4 regions of the Sphaerisporangium cinnabarinum genome follow, and region 4 is predicted to be linked to each of the others. Evidence: riboswitches for the same ligand, from Rfam matches in the RefSeq annotation. Region 4 holds a riboswitch; each other region holds the start of a gene.

Region 1 (4,636 bases), on a different contig from region 4:
CGCGCACGTCGCGCCGCCACAAGCTGTCGAGCGAGGCGGCGAAGCGGTTCGAGCGCGGGGTGGACCCGCTGCTGCCCGCGGTCGCGGCGCAGCGCGTCGTCGACCTGCTCGTCGAGCTGGGCGGCGGGACCGCGGACCCGGCCGTCAGCGACCTCGACCGGGTGACCACGCCCGCCCCGATCCGCCTGCCCGTCGGCGAGGCCGAGCGCCTCGTCGGCGTGCCGTACACGCTCGAGCAGGTCGTCGGGACGCTCGGAGCGATCGGGTGCACGGTCGACGCGGACGACGCCGCCGCGACGGGCGTCGTCGTCGTGACCCCGCCGTCGTGGCGCCCCGACCTCACCGAGCCGGCCGAGCTGGTCGAGGAGGTCGCGCGCCTCGTCGGGTACGACGAGATCCCGTCGGTGCTCCCCGCGGCGCCCGGCGGGCGCGGGCTCACGCGCGAGCAGCGCGTGCGCCGGTCGGTCGCCCGGGCGCTCGCCGAGCACGGGTTCGTCGAGACGCTGAGCTACCCGTTCGTCGGCGAGGGCGAGCTCGACGCGCTGCGGATCCCCGCGGACGACGAGCGCCGCCGGGCCCTGCGCCTGCTCAACCCGCTGGCCGACGACCGCCCCCTGATGCGCACGGACGTGCTGAGCACGCTCCTGGAGACCACGCGCCGCAACGTGGGCCGCGGGCTCGCGGACGTCGCCGTGTTCGAGGTCGGGCTCGTGACGCACCCGCGCCCGGGCGCCCCGGCCGCGCCGTCGCTGCCCGGCGGTGTGCGTCCCTCCGACGACGACCTCGCCGCGATCGAGGCCGCGCTCCCCGCGCAGCCGCGCCACGTCGCGGGCGTCCTGGTCGGTCGTCGCGAGCGGGCGGGCTGGTGGGGCCCCGGCCGTCCGGCGGACTGGACGGACGCGGTCGACGCGGCACGCCTGGTCGCGGACCGCGCCGGTCTGCGGGGGGACGACGCCGTGCGCGTCGTCGCGGACACCGCGCGGGCCCCGTTCCACCCCGGCCGCTGCGCGCGCCTCGAGCTCGCCGACGGGACGGTCGTCGGGCACGCGGGCGAGCTGCACCCCAAGGTGCTGGAGAACGTCGGCCTGCCCGCCCGCTCCGTGGCGTTCGAGCTCGACCTGACGGCGCTCGTCGCCGGTGCGTCAGACGAGCCCGTCCAGGCGACCCCGGTCTCCGGGTTCCCGGCGGCGAAGGAGGACCTCGCGTTCGTCGTCGCTGCCGACGTGCCGGCCGAGGCCCTGCGCGCCGCGGTCGTCGAGGGCGCCGGCGAGCTCGCCGAGGAGGTCGCGCTGTTCGACGTCTTCACGGGCGAGCAGGTGGGCGCCGGGCGCAAGTCGCTCGCGTTCTCGCTGCGGCTGCGCGCCGCGGACCGCACCCTCACCGCCGACGACGTCGCGCGGGTCCGGGAGGGCGCTGTGGCCGCCGCGCGCGAGCGCGTCGGGGCGGAGCTGCGCGCATGAGCGGCGCACCGGGGCCGGGCGCGGCGCCGGACGTCGCGCCCGCCCGCACCGCGCTCGTCACCGGGGCGTCGCGCGGCATCGGCCGCGCGGTCGCCGTCGGGCTCGCCGCGGCCGGCCTCGACGTCGCGCTCCTCGCGCGCGACGCGGGCCGGCTCGCGGGCGTGGCCGACGAGATCGCCGCCCTCGACGGCGCGGGCCGGGCCGTCGTCGTCACGGCGGACGTGACCGACGCGGCGGCGGTGGCCGCGGCCGTCCGCGAGGCCGAGGTCGCGCTCGGGAGCGTGGACCTGCTCGTCAACAACGCGGGCCGGGTCGACGCCGAGGTGCCGCTGTGGGAGGCGGACCCCGACGAGTGGTGGGCCGTCCTGGAGACCAACGTGCGCGGGCCGTTCCTGCTCGCGCGCGCGGTCGTCCCCGGGATGCTCGCGCGCGGCGGCGGCCGCGTCGTCGACCTCAGCAGCGGCGCGGGCTCGCACGACATGGAGGGCGCGAGCGCGTACAACGCGAGCAAGACGGCGCTCCTGCGCCTCGGGGCGAACCTGCACCGCTCGGGCCACGCGCTCGGGCTGCGGACCTTCGAGGTGTCGCCGGGCGTCGTGCAGACCGACATGACGGCGTCCATGGTCATGCACGAGGGCCGCACGGAGTGGACGCCCGTCGAGCGCACGGTCGAGATGGTCGTCGCGATCGCCCGCGGCGAGCTCGACGCGTTCTCGGGGGCGTTCGTCCGCGTGACGCACGACTCGCCCGATTCGCTCCGCACGGCCGCCCAGGAGGCCGCCCGGGCAGGCGTCGCGCTGCCCGGGCCGGACGGCCGTCGGCTGCGCGTCACGCGCTGGGGCGCCGACGACCCGATGCCGGGAGAGCTCCCCGCCCGCTGAGCGCGCGCACCCCGCACGGCGACGCCGCCCGACCCCCCGGTCGGGCGGCGTCCGTGCGTCCGGGGCACCGGTCACCGGGGAGCGCACGTGTCCCGGTCGACCCACACGTGCCACAGGCCCCGCTCGGGGTGCTCGTACTCGAAGGCCACGAGGCCGCCCGCGTCGTGCGTGATGACGCCCGTGAGCACGACCCGCCGACCGTCCCGGTCGTAGGTCGTGCAGAGGGCGGGCACCTGCACCGGGACGGGTGCGTCCGGCAGGAAGGGGCGGGTCGCGGGGGCGACGTGCTGCGTCATACCCGGAAAGACGCGCGCACGCGCGTCGTCTCACGCGTCGGGGCGGGTGAAAAGCGCGCGGCCCGCCGCGTAGCATGGCCCGCGACACGGGGTGCCCCGCACCGGGGCTGAGATGAGACCCGTCGAACCTGATCTGGCTCGTACCAGCGAAGGGATGTCCGCGCGATGACGCTCGCCCTGCCCCGGCACACCTCCGACCCGGTCCCCGCCCGCGCGGACCGTGACCGTCGCCCCGACCCGGGCCGGGGGCCCGACCCGGCTCCGTCCCGCCCCCGCGTCCTGTCCGTCGCGGGGACCGACCCGACCGGCGGCGCCGGGATCCAGGCCGACCTCAAGACGTTCTGCGCGCACGGCGCCTACGGCATGGCCGTCACGACGGCGCTCGTCGCGCAGAACACCCACGGCGTGCGGTCGGTGCACGTCCCCGGGCCGGCGTTCCTGCGCGCGCAGCTCGACGCCGTGTCGGACGACGTCGAGGTCGACGCGGTGAAGATCGGCATGGTGGCGGACGAGGCGAACGCCCGCACGGTCGGGGAGTGGCTCGACGACCTCGCCGCCGCGGGTGGTCCGCGGCCGTGGGTCGTCCTGGACCCGGTGATGGTCGCCACGTCCGGTCACCGCCTGCTCGACGCGGGCGCCGAGCAGGCCGTGCGCGACCTCGCGGCGCGCGCGGACGTCGTCACGCCGAACCTGCCCGAGCTCGCCGTCCTCGGCGGGCGGGAGCCCGCGACGACGTGGGACGACGCCCTGTGCCAGGCGACGTCGTACGCGGCGGCGAGCGGCGCCGTCGTGCTGCTCAAGGGCGGCCACCTCACCGGGCGCACGTCGCCCGACGCGCTCGTCGTCCCCGCGCCCGGGCCGACGTCGGGTCGCGTGCCGGGGGCGGCCACCGTCACGACGTTCGACGCCGAGCGCGTCGACACGCCCCACACCCACGGCACCGGGTGCTCGCTCTCGGCGGCGCTCGCGGCGCTGCGACCGCAGCGCGCGAGCTGGGAGGAGGCCGCGCGCGAGGCGAAGGAGTGGCTCACGGGCGCGCTGCGCGCCGGTGCCGCTCTGCGGGTGGGGACCGGCCGCGGGCCCGTCGACCACCTGCACCGCTCGGCGCCCGTGCCGCGGGGCTGAGGTTGCGCGGGGTCGGGCGCGAGCTGCGCCCGGTCGGGCTCGGGGTCGAGCCGGGACGGGCGCGGCCCGCGGGACGCGCTCAGCCGGCGGGGCGGCTCGCTGCGCGATCGGCACCGATGTCGGGGGCGACGGCGGCCAGCGCGTCGCGGAGCACGGCGAGCGTCGCGCGCGCGACGGCGAGACGCTGCGCGGGCGGGGCGTCCGCGGGCCGCGTGGTCACCTTGGCGCCGACGAGCGGGACGGGACCGGCCGCGGCGAGGAACTCGCGCACCTCGGCCGGGCCGAGCATCGTCTCGTCGGGGCCGGGGAGCGCGGGGTCGGGGCCGTGGGGCGGCACGTGCGCGTCCGCCCACGGAGCGCCCCACCGGCCCGGGCTCCCGCTGGCACCCGAGAGCATCGCGCTCGCGAGGAGGCCCGCGGCGGCGGCAGCCCGTGCGTGCTCGACGGGCGTGGCGGCGCTGCGCCCCTCGATGGCGGACCGGCCCCAGTTGAGCCCGACGTGCAGCGGGTGGCCGGTGTCCCGGGCGGCGCGCGCGACGGCGGCGATCTCGTCGTCGAGCGCGAGGAACCCCTTCTCCGCGACGCCCCACGGGCGTGGCGCGTCGCAGTGCTCCACCACGAGCGGCAGCCCGGCGGGCGCGACGGCGGCCAGCTCCGTGAGGCTGCGCGCGAGCGCCGCGCCGGACCCGCGGCCGGGACCGGGCGCGGACTGGAGCTCGACCGCGACGACGCGTCGCTGCCCCTCCGCCTCGGCGAGCCGGGCCACGGCCGCGAGGACGCGCGCGACGCCGTCGACCGCCGCGCGCCGACCCTCCTCGTCGTCGGACGCGAGGCCGTAGGCGCGGTCGGCCGCGGCGCGGCGGGCCGTCGCGGC
Region 2 (4,636 bases), on a different contig from region 4:
CGGCGCCCGACTGCGCGACCGGCGGCGTGTTCGGCGCGATGTGCGGGACCGTCGGCTCCGTGATGGCGACCGAGGCGATCAAGCTCGTCACCGGCGCCGGCACGACGCTGCTGGGCCGCCTCGCCGTCTACGACGCGCTCGACCTCTCCTGGCGCCAGCTCACCGTCCGCGCCGACCCGACGCGCGAGCCCGTCGTCGCGCTCCTGCCGGGGGACGACGCCTACGCCGCGTTCTGCGGGCTCCGGCCTCCGGCGTCGGCCGCGGTGGCCTCCGGTGCCGGGGCGGCGACGACCGATGCGTCGGAGGCGGCGCCGCGCGACGTGTCCGCCCCCGACGCGGCCGCCCTCCTGCACGGCGACGACGCGCCGTACGTGCTCGACGTGCGCGAGGACTGGGAGGCGCAGGTCCGCCCGCTCCCCGGGTCGACGCTCGTCCCGAGCGGCGTGTTCCTCGGCGGCACGCAGGACCCCGCCGCCGCCGCGGCGCTCGCGGACCTGCCGGCCGACCGCCCGGTGCTCGTGGTGTGCGCGGTCGGCGGCCGGTCGGCCCGCGTCGCCGACGTCGCCCGCGCCGCGGGCATCGACGCGCGCTCCGTGGTCGGCGGCGTCCCCGCCCTCCTGGAGGCCCAGGAGGCCAACGTCCCGTAGCCCGGATCGTCAGCGCCGATGCCGAGCATGCGTCTGCCGCTCGTGCAGGGCGGCTCGTGGGCTGTGTCCGCATGGTCGGCCCCACCACGGGTCTTCGGTCAGAGGGCGAGGTCGAGGCGGCCCTGGGGGGACGAGCTCGCGAGGGCGCCCTCGCGGCGGGGGATGCGCCCGGCGCCCGCGGCGAGCCGGCCCGACTCGACGGCGAGGCGCATCGCGTGGGCCATGCGGACCGGGTCGGCGGCGCGCGTGACGGCCGTCGCGAGGAGCACGCCGTCGCAGCCGAGCTCCATGGCGAGCGCGGCGTCGGACGCCGTGCCGATCCCCGCGTCGAGGATCACGGGCACCCGGGCCGCGGCGGCGATCGCCTCGATGTTGCGCGGGTTGAGGATGCCGAGCCCGGTGCCGATGGGCGCCCCCAGGGGCATGACGGCCGCGCAGCCGACGTCCTCCAGCCGGCGCGCGAGGATCGGGTCGTCGTTCGTGTACGGCAGCACGACGAACCCGTCGCGGACGAGCTGGTCGGCCGCCTCGACGAGGCCGACCGGGTCGGGCAGGAGGGTCACGTCGTCGGCGATCACCTCGAGCTTGACCCACTCGGTGCCGCACGCCTCGCGCGCGAGGCGCGCGGTGAGCACGGCCTCGCGCACGGAGAAGCACCCGGCGGTGTTGGGCAGCGCGCGGATGCCGAGGCGGGCGAGCAGCGCCCAGATCCCCGCGTCGGGGCTCGCGTCGCCGCCGGCACGGACGGCGACGCGCCGCATCGCGACGGTGGTCAGGGCGGTGCCCGACGCGACGAGCGCGTCCTCGAGCGTGAGCAGGTTCGCGGCCCCGCCGGTGCCCATGACGAGGCGGGACCCGATCGGGGTGCCGGCGACGACGAGCGGGTCGTCGACACCGGCCGGGCCGCTCGCGGTGGCGGGGGAGAGGTCGGTCGTGGTCATGGGTCCTCCTCAGCCGCCCTGGACGGCGGTGACGATCTCGATGCGGTCCCCGGGGGCGACGACGGTCGTCGCCCAGGCGCCGCGCGGCACGACGGCGTCCCCGACCGCCACCGCGACGCCCTGCGGCGTGCCGTCGGCGACGTAGGCGGGGACGAGCGCGGCGACGAGCCGCTCCAGGTCGACGTCGCCGTCGAGCGGGTACGGCTCGCCGTTGACGAGCGCGGTCGGTGCGGGTGCGGTCACGGGTCTCACCTCGGTGTCGTGGCGGTGCGGACGAAGCGGTCGGTGCGGGCGGTCGCGAGGGCGGTCGCGACGTCGTCCCCGGGGGCGGTCCCGCCGGGCTCGGTCCCGTCGTCCCCGGGAAGGCCGCCGAGCCCGGCGACGACGGCGTCGGCCGTGAGCGGGGCGAGCAGGATGCCGTTGCGGCCGTGGCCCGTCGCGAGGTGCAGCCCCGGGACGTCCGTGGGCCCGACGAGCGGAAGGTTGTCCGGGGTCGCCGGGCGGGCCCGCGGCGTCACCTCGACCAGGGCGGCCTCGTCGATCCCCGGCAGGAGGGCACGCGCGTCCCGCAGGAGCGCGAAGACGCCGCCGGCGGTGGCGCGGCGGTCGTCGGGGTTCTCCTCGGTGGTCGCCCCCACGACGACCTCCCGGTGCCCGGCGCGCGGCCCACCAGGCTCCGGGTCGCGCGGCACGACGTACACCGGCCGGCCCTGCACCAGCCCGCGCACGACGTGCTCCAGCGCGAGGTCCGGGCCCGCGTCGAGCCGCAGCGTCTGTCCCTTCACCGGGCGGGTGGGCACGACGACGCCCGGCACGCCCGCGAGCAGGGCGCCCGACTGCCAGCCCGCCGCAACGACGACCGCACCCGCGCGGTGGAGCCGGCCCGCGTCGTCGTGCACGCCGACGACGCGCCCGGCCGGGTCGAGCGCGAGCCGGGTCGCGGCCGCGCGGACGACGCGCGCCCCGGTGGCCGAGCTCGCGCCTGGGGCGTCGCGTCGGCCGAGCACCGCGAGCAGCGCGGCGTGCGTCGCCCGCGGGTCGACCGCGTGGTCCGCGGGCGCCCACGCGGCCCCGGCGACGCGCGGCCCGAGGTAGGGCTCGCGGCGGCGCGCGTCGGCGACGGTGAGCTCGTGCGACGCGAGACCGTGCACCGCGTGCAGGGCGAGGACGCGACGGAGCAGCGCGAGGTCGTCCGCGTCGTAGGCGAGAGTGAGCGTCCCGGCGGTCCGCAGCCCGACGTCCGCCCCCGTCGCCGCGTGCAGGTCCGCGCCGAACGCGGGCCACGCCGCAGCGGCCGCGAGGTGGAGCCGCAGGGCGGCCTCCTCCCCGAAGTCGGCCTCGGTCACCGGTGCGAGCATCCCCGCGGCGGCGTGCGTCGCGCCCGCGCCCGGCGCCGGATCGAGCACCGTGACGGTCATGCCCGCGCTCGCCGCACGCCACGCGACGGCGAGGCCGACGATCCCGCCCCCGACGACGACGACGTCGCGCGCCTCGCCGGGCACGGCGGAGCCACCCGCGGACGAGTGGACGGACAGGCTCATGTGCGCTCCCTTCGCTGGCATGACCCAGATCAGGTTCGACGGTCGGCGGCGACGCCCTCTCAGCCCCGTGCGGGGCTCCCGTGCTGTCGGCCACAGTACCTCCTGCGGCGGACGCGCCGGGGCTAGGCTCCCGCGGGTGAGCTCCGAGACCTCCACCACCTTGGCCGCCCTCGCCCCGGCGGCGACGGACGCCGCACGCGCCCGGCTCGCCGACGCCCGCCTGTACCTCTGCACGGACGCGCGCGAGGAGCGCGGCGACCTCGAGGACTTCCTGCGGGCGGCGCTCGCGGGCGGGGTGGACGTCGTGCAGCTCCGCGACAAGACGCTCGACGTCGCGCGCGAGCTCGAGCTCCAGGAGGTCGTCGCGCGGGTCGCGACGGAGCACGGCGCGCTGTGGGCCGTGAACGACCGGGCGGACGTGGCGTCGGTCACGGGCGCCCCGGTCGTGCACATGGGTCAGGGCGACCTGCCCGTGCCGGCGGTCCGGGCGCTGCTGGGCGCGGGGCCCGTCCTCGGCCGGTCCACGCACTCGGCCGCGCAGGCGGCCGCGGCGGAGGCCGACCCGGCGGTGGACTACTTCTGCGTGGGCCCGTTGTGGGCGACCCCGACGAAGCCGGGACGCGCCGCCGTCGGCCTCGACCTGCTGCGGGACGTCGCGGCGACCCGGCCCGCGACGCCCTGGTTCGCGATCGGCGGCATCGACGCGGACCGGCTCGACGCGGTCCTCGACGCGGGCGCGACCCGGATCGTGGTGGTGCGCGCGATCACCGGGGCGAGCGACCCGGAGGCGGCCGCCCGCGCCCTGCGCGAGCGGGTCCTGGAGCGCGCCGTCGCGCGCGCCGACGCCTGAGACGCGGGACGAGCCTCGCCGCACGGCGACTATCCTGGGCGGGTGACGTCACCCGCCACCGCTCCCGACACCCCCACCACCGCCGAGGTGGCCTCGACACCGCGGCCCGTGCTCGTCGTCGACTTCGGCGCCCAGTACGCGCAGCTCATCGCGCGCCGCGTGCGCGAGGCCAACGTCTACTCCGAGATCGTGCCGCACACGTTCACGGTCGAGCAGATGCTCGCCAAGGACCCGGCCGCGATCATCCTCTCGGGCGGTCCCTCGTCCGTGTACGCGACGGGCGCCCCGTTCGTCGACCCGGCGCTGTTCGAGGCCGGCGTCCCCGTCATGGGCATCTGCTACGGCTTCCAGGCCATGGCGAAGGCGCTCGGCGGCGAGGTCGCCCAGACGGGCCTGCGCGAGTACGGCGGCACCGAGGTCGAGGTGTGCGCCGCGGGCGTGCTGCTCGACGGCACGCCGCAGAACCAGACCACGTGGATGAGCCACGGCGACGCCGTGCACCGCGCGCCCGAGGGCTTCGAGGTCCTCGCGACGTCGTCCGGCTCGCCGGTCGCCGCGTTCGAGGACCGCGAGCGCCGCCTCTACGGCGTGCAGTGGCACCCCGAGGTCAAGCACTCCGCGCACGGCCAGACGGTGCTGGAGCACTTCCTGTACGAC
Region 3 (4,636 bases), on a different contig from region 4:
ATGGCGCGGTGCACCGCGAGACGACGGGCGCGGAGGGCGACCGGGCCGGGCGCACTCGGACCGGCGTCCGAGGCGCCCGGGACCGGTGCCCGCGGATCCGAGGGGCGCGGGTCTGCGGTGCGCGCGAGGTCGACGAGCCAGGCGTCGGTCGCGGGGGCACCGAGCGGTCCGGGGGCCCCGGCCCGCTCGAGCCGGACGTCGAGCGGCAGCCAGCACCCGAGCGCGGCGAGCGTGGCGGCGTGCGCGCGCAGGACGGCGGTCGTGGGGCCGTGCGCGACGGCGCGGCCCGTGCGGTCGAGCACGAGGGTCGCGTCCGGGAGCGTCCCGACGTCGTCGAGGCGGTGCTCGACGAGCACGACCGACCGGCGGGGTGTTCCGTGCGGGTCCGGTCCGGGCGCCCGGACGAGCCCGCCCACGAGCGTCCCCACCTCGTGCGCCGCGGCCGGGTCGAGGAACGCCGTCGGCTCGTCGAGGACCACGAGCTCGGGGTCGGCGACGAGCGCCGCCGCGAGGGCGACGCGCTGCGCCTCGCCGCCCGACAGCGCGTGGGTCGGTCGGTCGTGCAGGTGGCCCGCACCGGCAGCGGCGAGAGCGGTTGCGGCGCGGGCGTCCATGGTGCGCGGGTCCGCCGCCCGGTTCTCGAGCGCGAACCGCAGCTCCTCGTCGACGCGGCCGAGGCAGAGCTGGTCACCCGGCCGCTGCTGGACGAGGCCGACGCGCGCGGCGAGCCCCGCGGGGGTCGTGGCGCGCGGGTCGACGCCCGTCACGCGCAGGTCGCCCGTGACGGTGCCCGGGAGCGTGTGGGGCACGACGCCGACGAGCGCGCGCAGCAGCGTGGACTTCCCGCAGCCCGAGGGGCCGAGCACGAGCAGCCCCGTCCCCGCGGGGACGGTCAGGGTGAGGTCGTCGAGCACGCACGTCGCGTCGTGGCCCACGGTGACGGTCAGGCCCGCGGCGGAGACGGCGTCGGGCACGGTGCCCGGCACGGTGCCGGGCATGACGTCCGCCGCGGCGTCCCGCACCTCAGCCACGGCGGTCCGTGCCGATCGCGAAGGCGTCGAGCGCGCCGGTGCGGGAGAGGGCGTCGCCGAGGAGGCGCGCCGCGATCCCGCACAGCACGACGCACGAGACGACCTGCACGCCGAGCCGGAGCATCGCCCAGTCCTGCCCGAGCCAGCCGAACCGGACCGCGTTGAACGCGTAGGTGACGAGCGCCGCGCTGACGCCCGACGCGACGAAAACCCACCAGCCGTAGCGGCGGTACCGGGTCAGCGCGAAGGGGATCTCCGCGCCCACCCCTTGGACGAGCCCCACGAGGACGAGCAGCGGGCCTGCGGGCGACGCGAGGAAGACCACCTCGACGAGCGCCGCGAGCGTCTCGGTGAGGATGCCGACGCCCGGCTTGCGCACGATGTACGTCGCGAGCGGGCCCACGACGATCCACGCGCCCGCGAGCACGTTCGCGGCAAGGTCCGCGAGCGGCCCCATGGCGAGCTGGAGCGGGGCCCAGAGCTGCACGAACGCCCAGTAGACGAACCCGAACACGACGCCCAGGACGGCGACGAGGACCGTCTCGTGGAGCGTGAGGCCACGGCGCCGGGCGCGGGCCGGGGGAGCGGTGACGGTGCGGTCTCCGGGACCGGGCGCCGGGGGCACGGCGTCGGCCGGCGGGCCGGGCGTGCTGGTGGGCGGGGTCTCCCGGGGCGGGGTGGTGCGGGGCTCGGTCATGCGGTTCCCTCCGTCGGGCCCCCGGGGCGGAGGGTGCACGACGGCGCGCCACCGCTGCCCCCGCGCGGACGGCACGCGCGGGGCGCGGGCACGAGCGCGCAGGGGACGGTGACGTCGGCCCTGCTCCCTTCGCTGGTACGAACCAGATCAGGTTCCACGGGTCTGCAGGGGGGACGGGTGTCCGACCTGCACTCTCAGCGCTCGTGCGCTCCCCGGAGGCGTTCGGCCCGACCCTAGGGCCTGGACGTCCGCCGGACAATCCCGGCGTCTCACCCACCGGGACGTCCGGGCACCGTGAGAAGGTGACGGCGACGAGGCGCCCGCGCGGACCGGGGACGGGCTCCGACGACGAGGAACGAGGCAGCGCGCATGACCCGAGACAACGACCCCGCGGCCGTCGCGGAGCTGGACCGCCTCGACGAGGCCGTGCGGAGCGCGCCCGCGGGCGACACGTCGGCGCAGATCGCGCTGTGGCGGCAGGCGGCGCGCCTCGGCACGTGGTTCTTCATCGCCCGAGGGCCCGAGGACCAGCCGCGTCCGTACGCCGTCTCCGCGGACCAGGGGCCCATGATCTGCCTCTACAGCAGCGCCCCGCGCGCGGACGAGGCGGCCCGGGCGCTCGGGCTGGCGGCCGAAGGGACCGGCTCCGTGCCGCTGCTCGGCGTGCCCGTGCCGGCGGCGATCGACTACGTTGCGTCCTTCGCCGCAGCAGGGGTCGTCGGCGTCGCGCTCGACCACCCCCGCATCGGCCACCACATCCCCCTCGGGAACCTGGCGCTGCTCAAGACGTGGTCCGCCGGCGGATGACCCGTCCTTGACAGCGGGTTCGAACAGTTGTTCGAATGGCGCGATGCGGTGGGACGGACAGGCGCTCGGCGCGGACGACGGCGCGCTTCCCGGTTTGGAGCGCATGGGCCTCGTCCGCAGCGTGCGCACGCCCGAGTTCGCGGGGATCACGTTCCACGAGGTCACGGCCAAGAGCGCGCTGTCGAAGGTCCCGGCGATGTCGCGCATGCCCTTCCGCTGGACGGTCAACCCGTACCGCGGGTGCAGCCACGCGTGCTCCTACTGCCTCGCGCCGAGCACGCCCGTGCTCCTGGCCGACGGCACGCAGCGGGCGATCGGCGAGCTGCGCGTCGGCGACGAGATCGTCGGCACCGCCCCCCACGGCGCGTACCGGCGCTACGTGCGCACCCGCGTCCTCGACCGCTGGACCACCCGCAAGCGCGCCTACCGGGTGACCCTCGCCGACGGCACGCGCCTCGTCGCGAGCGGCGACCACCGGTTCCTCACCGAGCGCGGCTGGCGCCACGTCGTCGGCGGCGCCGGGCACCGCGCCCGCCTGGCGCTCGGCGACGTGCTCGTCGGGCCGGGCGCCGCGGCGCTCGCGGACGGGCGGCCCGTCCTCGACGGCCAGGACGTCACCGGCGGCGAGGCGTTGCGCGTCGACTCCCTCGAGGCCCTCGACGGGCCGGGGGAGGTGACGGAGCTGGTCGACATCACGACCGGCACGCGCGACTTCGTCGCCGCGGGGGTCGTGAGCCACAACTGCTTCGCCCGCCCCACGCACGAGTACCTCGACCTCGACGCGGGCGAGGACTTCGACCGGGAGGTCGTGGTCAAGGTCAACGTGGACGACGTGCTGCGCGCCGAGCTCGCCCGACCGTCCTGGGCGCGCGAGGCCGTCGCGCTGGGCACCAACACCGACCCGTACCAGCGCGCCGAGGGACGCTACCGCCTCATGCCCGGCATCATCGACGCCCTCGCCGGGTCGGGCACGCCGCTCTCCGTGCTGACCAAGGGCACGCTCCTGCGCCGCGACCTGCCCCTGCTCGTCGACGCCGCCTCGCGCGTCGAGGTCGGGATCGGCGTGTCCCTCGCGCTCCTGGACCCCGAGCTCCAGGCGAGCGTCGAGCCCGGCACGCCGTCGCCGCGCGCGCGGCTCGACCTCGTCCGCACCGTCCGGGAGGCCGGCCTGCCGTGCGGCGTCATGGTCGCCCCCGTGCTGCCGTGGCTCACCGACTCCACGCGGGCGCTCACCGAGCTGCTCGACGCCGTCAAGGACGCGGGCGCGACGGGCGTCACCGTGCTGCCGCTGCACCTCAAGCCCGGTACGCGCGAGTGGTACATGGGCTGGCTCGCGCGCGAGCACCCGCGGCTCGTCCCCGGCTACGAGCGCGTGTACGCGCGCGGCACGTACGCCTCGACGGCGTACCGGTCCTGGCTGTGGGACCGGGTGCGGCCGATGCTCGAGGCGCGCGGGTTCGGAGTCGCGGGGCACCGCGGCCCCGCGGGCGTCGAGGGCCGGTTCCGCCGCGGCGAGCCCGGCGACCGGCGACGCCGGCCAGGGCCGCCGACGGACGGCGCCTACCCGGCCGGCAGCCTCGCCGTCGACCCGGCGCCGCAGGACGCGCGCGCCGGCTACGGCGGGGCGCTCGCGGGCATGCCGATGGACGGCGGCGGGCTCGACGTCGTCGGCGGGGGAGTCGAGCAGGTCCTGTTCTGACCGGTCTCAGGCGTCGGCGAGGCGCGCCGGGAAGCCGCCGGTTGCGACTGGTCCCCAGCGCGTGATCGTCAGCCGCACGAGAGACTTGCCCTGGCTGACCATCGCCGCGCGGTACTCGTCCCAGTCCGGGTGCTCGCCGCTGACGGCCCGGTAGTAGTCGACGAGCGGCTCGACCGACCCGGGCAGGTCGATCACCTCCGCCTCGCCGTCGACCTGCACCCACGGGTCGGAGAACCGCTCGCCCAGCGACAGGAGCGACGCGCGCGCGTCGCGGCGCACGTTGACCGCCTTGGCGCGCTCCGGGTACGTCGACACGACGACCCGGCCCGCGTCGTCGACCCCGTACGTGACCGGGCTGAGCTGGGGCCGGCCGTCCGCGCGGGTGGTGACGAGGACGCCGTC
Region 4 (4,636 bases):
AGGAGGGGCGCGCCCCCGCTGCCGGCCACGGCCGCCGCGACGACGAGCCCCACGCCCGCGAGCAGCGCGAGGGTCCCGACGGCGGCACGGACCCGACCGGTCCCGGCGGGCCGGACGACGTCGGCGCGCATCGCCTCCACCGGGCGCACGAGCGCGGCGTGCCGCGCGGGCAGGGCCGCGGCGAGCACCGAGACCACGATGCCGACCACGAGCGGGACGACGACCCCCGCGGTCGTGACGGGCAGCGTGCCGGACAGCTCCATGCCGACCGCGCCCAGGCCGGTCCGGGCGAGCTCCGCGAGGCCGAACCCCGCCCCGACGCCGAGCAGCGCGCCCACGGCCCCGACGACCGCCGCCTGCCCTACCACGGAGCCGAACACCTGCCCGGGCGACGCGCCCACCGCGCGCAGGAGCGCGAGCTCGCGCGTGCGGCGTCGGACGTGCATCGAGAACGTGGTGGTGATGATGAACGTGCCGACGAACAGCGCGAGCGCGGCGAACACCAGCAGGAACGTCGAGACGAACCCGAGCTGGTCGGTGATCGCCTCGCTCGTCTCGGCGCGCAGCTCCGCCCCCGTCAGCGCCTCGGCGCCCGCGGGGAGCGCGGTCGCGACGGCGTCCCGCAGCGCCTCCGGGGAGACGTCGTCGGCCGCGTACAGAGCGACCGACGGGACGAGGCCGTCGGGCGCGTACGTCGCGGCGGCGGTCCCGGCGTCGAGCAGGACGATCGTCGCGCCCGCCATCGGCGCGGACAGCGAGACCTCGCCGACCACGCGCACGGGCCGCACGGCGTCGCCCAGCACGACGTCGGTCGTGCCGCCCACCGCGAGGCCCGACGACGCGAGCGTCGCCGACTCGAGCGCGACCTCGCCACCGTCGCGGGGTGCGCGGCCGTCGACCACCTGCGGGCCGGGGTCGCGGGGGTCGTAGGCGACGCCGATGCTCGGCGCCTGGCTGCCGAGGACCGCGGTCCCGTCCGCGCCCACGAGCACCGCGGGACCGCTCACGTCCGGGAGCGCGAGCGCGACGTCGTCGCGCGCGCCGAGGTCGCGCGCCAGGTCCGCCGGGACGAGGCTGCGCGCACCGCCCACCTGGGCCGACGCCGACATCAGCGCGTCCCCGGCCGACGACGCGCCGCGCACGTACGCGTCCGCCTGGACCGACGAGGCGACGATGCCGTCGAACGTGGTGGCGAGCATCGCACGCAGGGCGAACGTCCCGGTCACGAACGCGACGCCGATCGTCACCGCGAGGACCGAGAGGACGAGCTGCGCGCCGTGCGCGCGCACGCCGCGCAGCGCGATCCGGCCCATCATCGGGCGGCCGCCGTCGTCGGCACCCCGGCGGCGCCCGCGGGCGCGTGCGCCGGCGACGGCGCGGCGGGCGTGAGGGCGCCCAGCGTGTCGAGGACCGCCTGCGGCGTCGGGTCGTGGAGCTCGGTCACGAGGCGGCCGTCCGCGAGGAAGAGCACCCGGTGGGCGTACGACGCGGCGGTCGGGTCGTGCGTGACCATCGCGACGGACTGGCCGAGGTCGTCCACGGACGCGCGCAGGAAGCCCAGGACCTCCGCGGCGGCGCGCGAGTCGAGGTTCCCCGTCGGCTCGTCCGCCAGCACGATCGCGGGACGCGACACGAGCGCCCGCGCGCACGCGACGCGCTGCTGCTGCCCGCCCGACAGCTCGGCGGGCCGGTGCCCCAGGCGGGGGCGCAGGCCCACGGCGTCGACCACGCGGTCGAACCACTCCCGGTCGACGGGACGGCGGGCGATCGCGAGCGGCAGCACGATGTTCTCCTCCGCCGTGAGCGTCGGCACGAGGTTGAACGACTGGAAGACGAACCCCAGGCGCGTGCGCCGCAGGCGCGTCAGCCGGCGCTCGCTCATCGCGGAGACGGTCTCTCCGTCGACGACGACGGTCCCCGCCGTGGGGGAGTCGAGCCCTGCGAGGCAGTGCAGGAGCGTGGACTTCCCGGACCCGGACGGGCCCATGATCGCGGTCAGCCGACCCTTCTCGACGTCCACGTCCACGCCGTCGAGCGCCCGGACCGCGGCCTCGCCGCGCCCGTACGTCTTCACCAGCCCGCGCGCGGTCGCGATCGCGGGTCGCGCACCGCCCTCAGCGCCCTCAGCGCTCTCAGCGGGCGGGCCCTCGCGCGGGGTGCTCCGCTGTGCCGCACCTGTCGTCGTCACGTCCTCGTCCGTCCTCTCGTCGTGCCCCTGCCGGCGCGTCGTGGCTCACCGCGCCGCGTCGTGTCCTGGTGGCCGCCGGGCTCCCGGCGGCCGTACCGACCCTCCCGCGACGCGCACGCCCGCGGCATCGGGGACGAGCCCCGAGCCGCCCCTGGTCCGCGGTCGCCCGTGCTCAGGGTCCTCTCAGGGGACTCTCGGGGTGAGGGGCCGGTGTAGGCTCGCGGTGAACGACAGGGGAGCTCCTGGAGGAGCTGAGAGTGCGGACCACCGCAGACCCTCGAACCTGATCCGGTTAGCACCGGTGGAGGAAGTCGGGAATCTCGATCACCTGCTCGCGCGGTCCGTCGCGCCCACCCGGCGCGCGGCTCGTCGGGTTGGTGGACCCCTCCTGAACGTCCAGGGAGGACACATGCAGCACACGACCACCGTCGGCCGCCGCGGCCGGGCCCTCGCGACCGGCGTGGGCGCGACGCTCGCGCTCCTCGCCCTCGCGGCCTGCTCGGGCGGCGACGGCGCCGGGGGCGACGGCGCGTCGTCGGGCAGCGGGGGCACGGTCACCCTGGTGACCCACGACTCCTTCGCGGTGAGCCACGACGTGCTCGCCGCGTTCGAGGAGGAGAGCGGGCTCACGGTCGAGCAGGTCGCGCCCGGAGACGGCGGTGCGCTGGTCAACCAGCTGATCCTCACGAAGGACTCGCCGCTCGGCGACGTCGTGTTCGGGATCGACAACACCTTCGCGTCGCGCGCCATCGACGAGGGCGTCCTCGAGCCGTACACGCCCGCGGACGTCTCGGAGTCCGCGGCGTCGTACGCGGTCGGCGACGGCGGCGAGCTCACCGCCGTCGACCTCGGGGACGTGTGCGTCAACGTGGACCACACGTGGTTCGCCGACGCGGGGATCCCCGAGCCCGTGACGCTCGAGGACCTGGCGAAGCCCGAGTACCGGGACCTCCTCGTCGTGACCAACCCCGCGACGTCGTCGCCGGGCCTCGCGTTCCTCCTCGCGACCGTCGGGGCGTTCGGCGAGGACGGCTGGGAGGACTACTGGGCGGACCTGCGCGCCAACGGCGTGAAGGTCGTCGACGGCTGGTCGGACGCGTACTACGTGGACTTCTCCGGCTCGGAGGGCGCGGGCCCGCGCCCGCTCGTGCTGTCGTACTCGACGTCGCCCGCGTTCACGCTCACCGAGGACGGCTCCGCGTCGACCACGGGCGCCCTGCTCGACACGTGCTTCCGCCAGGTCGAGTACGCGGGCGTGCTCGCGAACGCGAAGAACCCCGAGGGCGCGCAGCAGTTCCTCGACTTCCTCGTGAGCGAGACGTTCCAGGCCGACGTCGCGGACCAGATGTACATGTACCCGGCCGACGACTCCGTCGCGCTGCCCGACGGCTGGGCCGAGCTCGCGCCGCTCGCCGACGAGCCCTTCGAGGTCGCGCCCGCGGACGTCTCGGCGCACCGCGACGAGTGGATCAAGGCATGGACGGCGACGGTCGTCGACTGACCCCCGGTCCCCGGGCGACCACGGCTCTACCTCGCGGGGTAGAGCCGTGGTCACGCGAGGGGAAGCCCTGGTCGCGCGGGGGAGAGCCGTGGTGAGGGGTCGGGAGGTCCGGCGGGGCGGCGTCGGGCGCGGGGTGCTGTGGGGTCTGGCGGCGGCCGTGCCGCTCGCGTTCCTCGGGGTGTTCTTCGCGTGGCCGGTCGTCACGCTCGTGGCGCGCGGGTTCGTCGGGGACGACGGCGGCCTCGACCTCTCGGGGTTCGCGGAGGTCTTCTCCGAGCCCCGCACGTGGCGGATCGTCGGCCTCACGCTCTGGCAGGCCGTGCTCGGCACGGCGCTGTCGCTGCTGCTCGGCGTGCCCGGCGCGTACGTGCTGTACCGGTGCCGGTTCCCCGGGCGGCGGGTCGTGCGCGCGCTCGTCACGGTCCCGTTCGTGCTGCCGACCGTCGTCGTCGGCGTCGCGTTCCGGTCGCTGCTCGTGCAGGGCGGCCCGCTGGGGTTCCTGCAGCTCGACGAGACGTTCGCGGCGATCGTCGTCGCGCTCGTGTTCTTCAACTACTCCGTGGTGGTGCGCACGGTCGGCGGGCTCTGGGAGCACCTCGACCCGCGCGCCGAGCAGGCCGCGCGCGCCCTCGGCGCGACGCCGTGGCGCGCGTTCCGCACCGTGACGCTCCCGGCGCTGACGCCCGCGATCACGAGCGCCGCGTCGATCGTCTTCCTCTTCTGCGCGACGGCGTTCGGCGTCGTGCTCGTGCTCGGCGGCATCCGCTACGGGACCATCGAGACGGAGATCTGGATCCAGACGACCCAGTTCCTCGACCTGCGCACCGCGGCGGTGCTGTCGGTCGTGCAGCTCGTGGTCGTCGCTGCGGCGCTCACCGTCGCGAACCGCACGCGGGCCCGGCGCGAGCGGGCCCTGAACCTGTCGTCCTCGGCGTCGTCCGCGCACC

What was found. A riboswitch is a leader RNA that binds a small molecule or an ion and turns the genes downstream of it on or off. The one in region 4 is predicted to bind thiamine pyrophosphate.
Region 1: linked by a shared signal. The riboswitch ahead of thiD (bifunctional hydroxymethylpyrimidine kinase/phosphomethylpyrimidine kinase) and the one ahead of ACZ4MO_RS16305 (thiamine ABC transporter substrate-binding protein) in region 4 are both predicted to bind thiamine pyrophosphate.
Region 2: linked by a shared signal. The riboswitch ahead of thiO (glycine oxidase ThiO) and the one ahead of ACZ4MO_RS16305 (thiamine ABC transporter substrate-binding protein) in region 4 are both predicted to bind thiamine pyrophosphate.
Region 3: linked by a shared signal. The riboswitch ahead of ACZ4MO_RS07880 (ECF transporter S component) and the one ahead of ACZ4MO_RS16305 (thiamine ABC transporter substrate-binding protein) in region 4 are both predicted to bind thiamine pyrophosphate.

What each region holds. Positions count from the first base shown of each region.
Region 1 covers NZ_JBVHRG010000010.1:201,153-205,788, forward strand. The annotation lists gene pheT (phenylalanine--tRNA ligase subunit beta) at 1-1,460, shown strand, start outside; gene ACZ4MO_RS15405 (SDR family NAD(P)-dependent oxidoreductase) at 1,457-2,341, shown strand; gene ACZ4MO_RS15410 (hypothetical protein) at 2,413-2,637, opposite strand; TPP riboswitch at 2,715-2,809, shown strand; gene thiD (bifunctional hydroxymethylpyrimidine kinase/phosphomethylpyrimidine kinase) at 2,803-3,762, shown strand; gene ACZ4MO_RS15420 (DUF4862 family protein) at 3,842-4,636, opposite strand, start outside.
Region 2 covers NZ_JBVHRG010000002.1:409,406-414,041, reverse strand. The annotation lists gene ACZ4MO_RS04860 (ThiF family adenylyltransferase) at 1-647, shown strand, start outside; gene ACZ4MO_RS04855 (thiazole synthase) at 746-1,588, opposite strand; gene thiS (sulfur carrier protein ThiS) at 1,598-1,831, opposite strand; gene thiO (glycine oxidase ThiO) at 1,837-3,129, opposite strand; TPP riboswitch at 3,119-3,221, opposite strand; gene thiE (thiamine phosphate synthase) at 3,266-3,979, shown strand; gene guaA (glutamine-hydrolyzing GMP synthase) at 4,067-4,636, shown strand, end outside.
Region 3 covers NZ_JBVHRG010000004.1:134,879-139,514, forward strand. The annotation lists gene ACZ4MO_RS07875 (ATP-binding cassette domain-containing protein) at 1-1,031, opposite strand, end outside; gene ACZ4MO_RS07880 (ECF transporter S component) at 1,024-1,728, opposite strand; TPP riboswitch at 1,834-1,953, opposite strand; gene ACZ4MO_RS07885 (hypothetical protein) at 2,098-2,535, shown strand; gene ACZ4MO_RS07890 (Rv2578c family radical SAM protein) at 2,579-4,234, shown strand; gene ACZ4MO_RS07895 (TIGR03618 family F420-dependent PPOX class oxidoreductase) at 4,241-4,636, opposite strand, start outside.
Region 4 covers NZ_JBVHRG010000011.1:176,014-180,649, reverse strand. The annotation lists gene ACZ4MO_RS16315 (ABC transporter permease) at 1-1,316, opposite strand, end outside; gene ACZ4MO_RS16310 (ATP-binding cassette domain-containing protein) at 1,313-2,095, opposite strand; TPP riboswitch at 2,411-2,515, shown strand; gene ACZ4MO_RS16305 (thiamine ABC transporter substrate-binding protein) at 2,598-3,689, shown strand; gene ACZ4MO_RS16300 (ABC transporter permease) at 3,781-4,636, shown strand, end outside.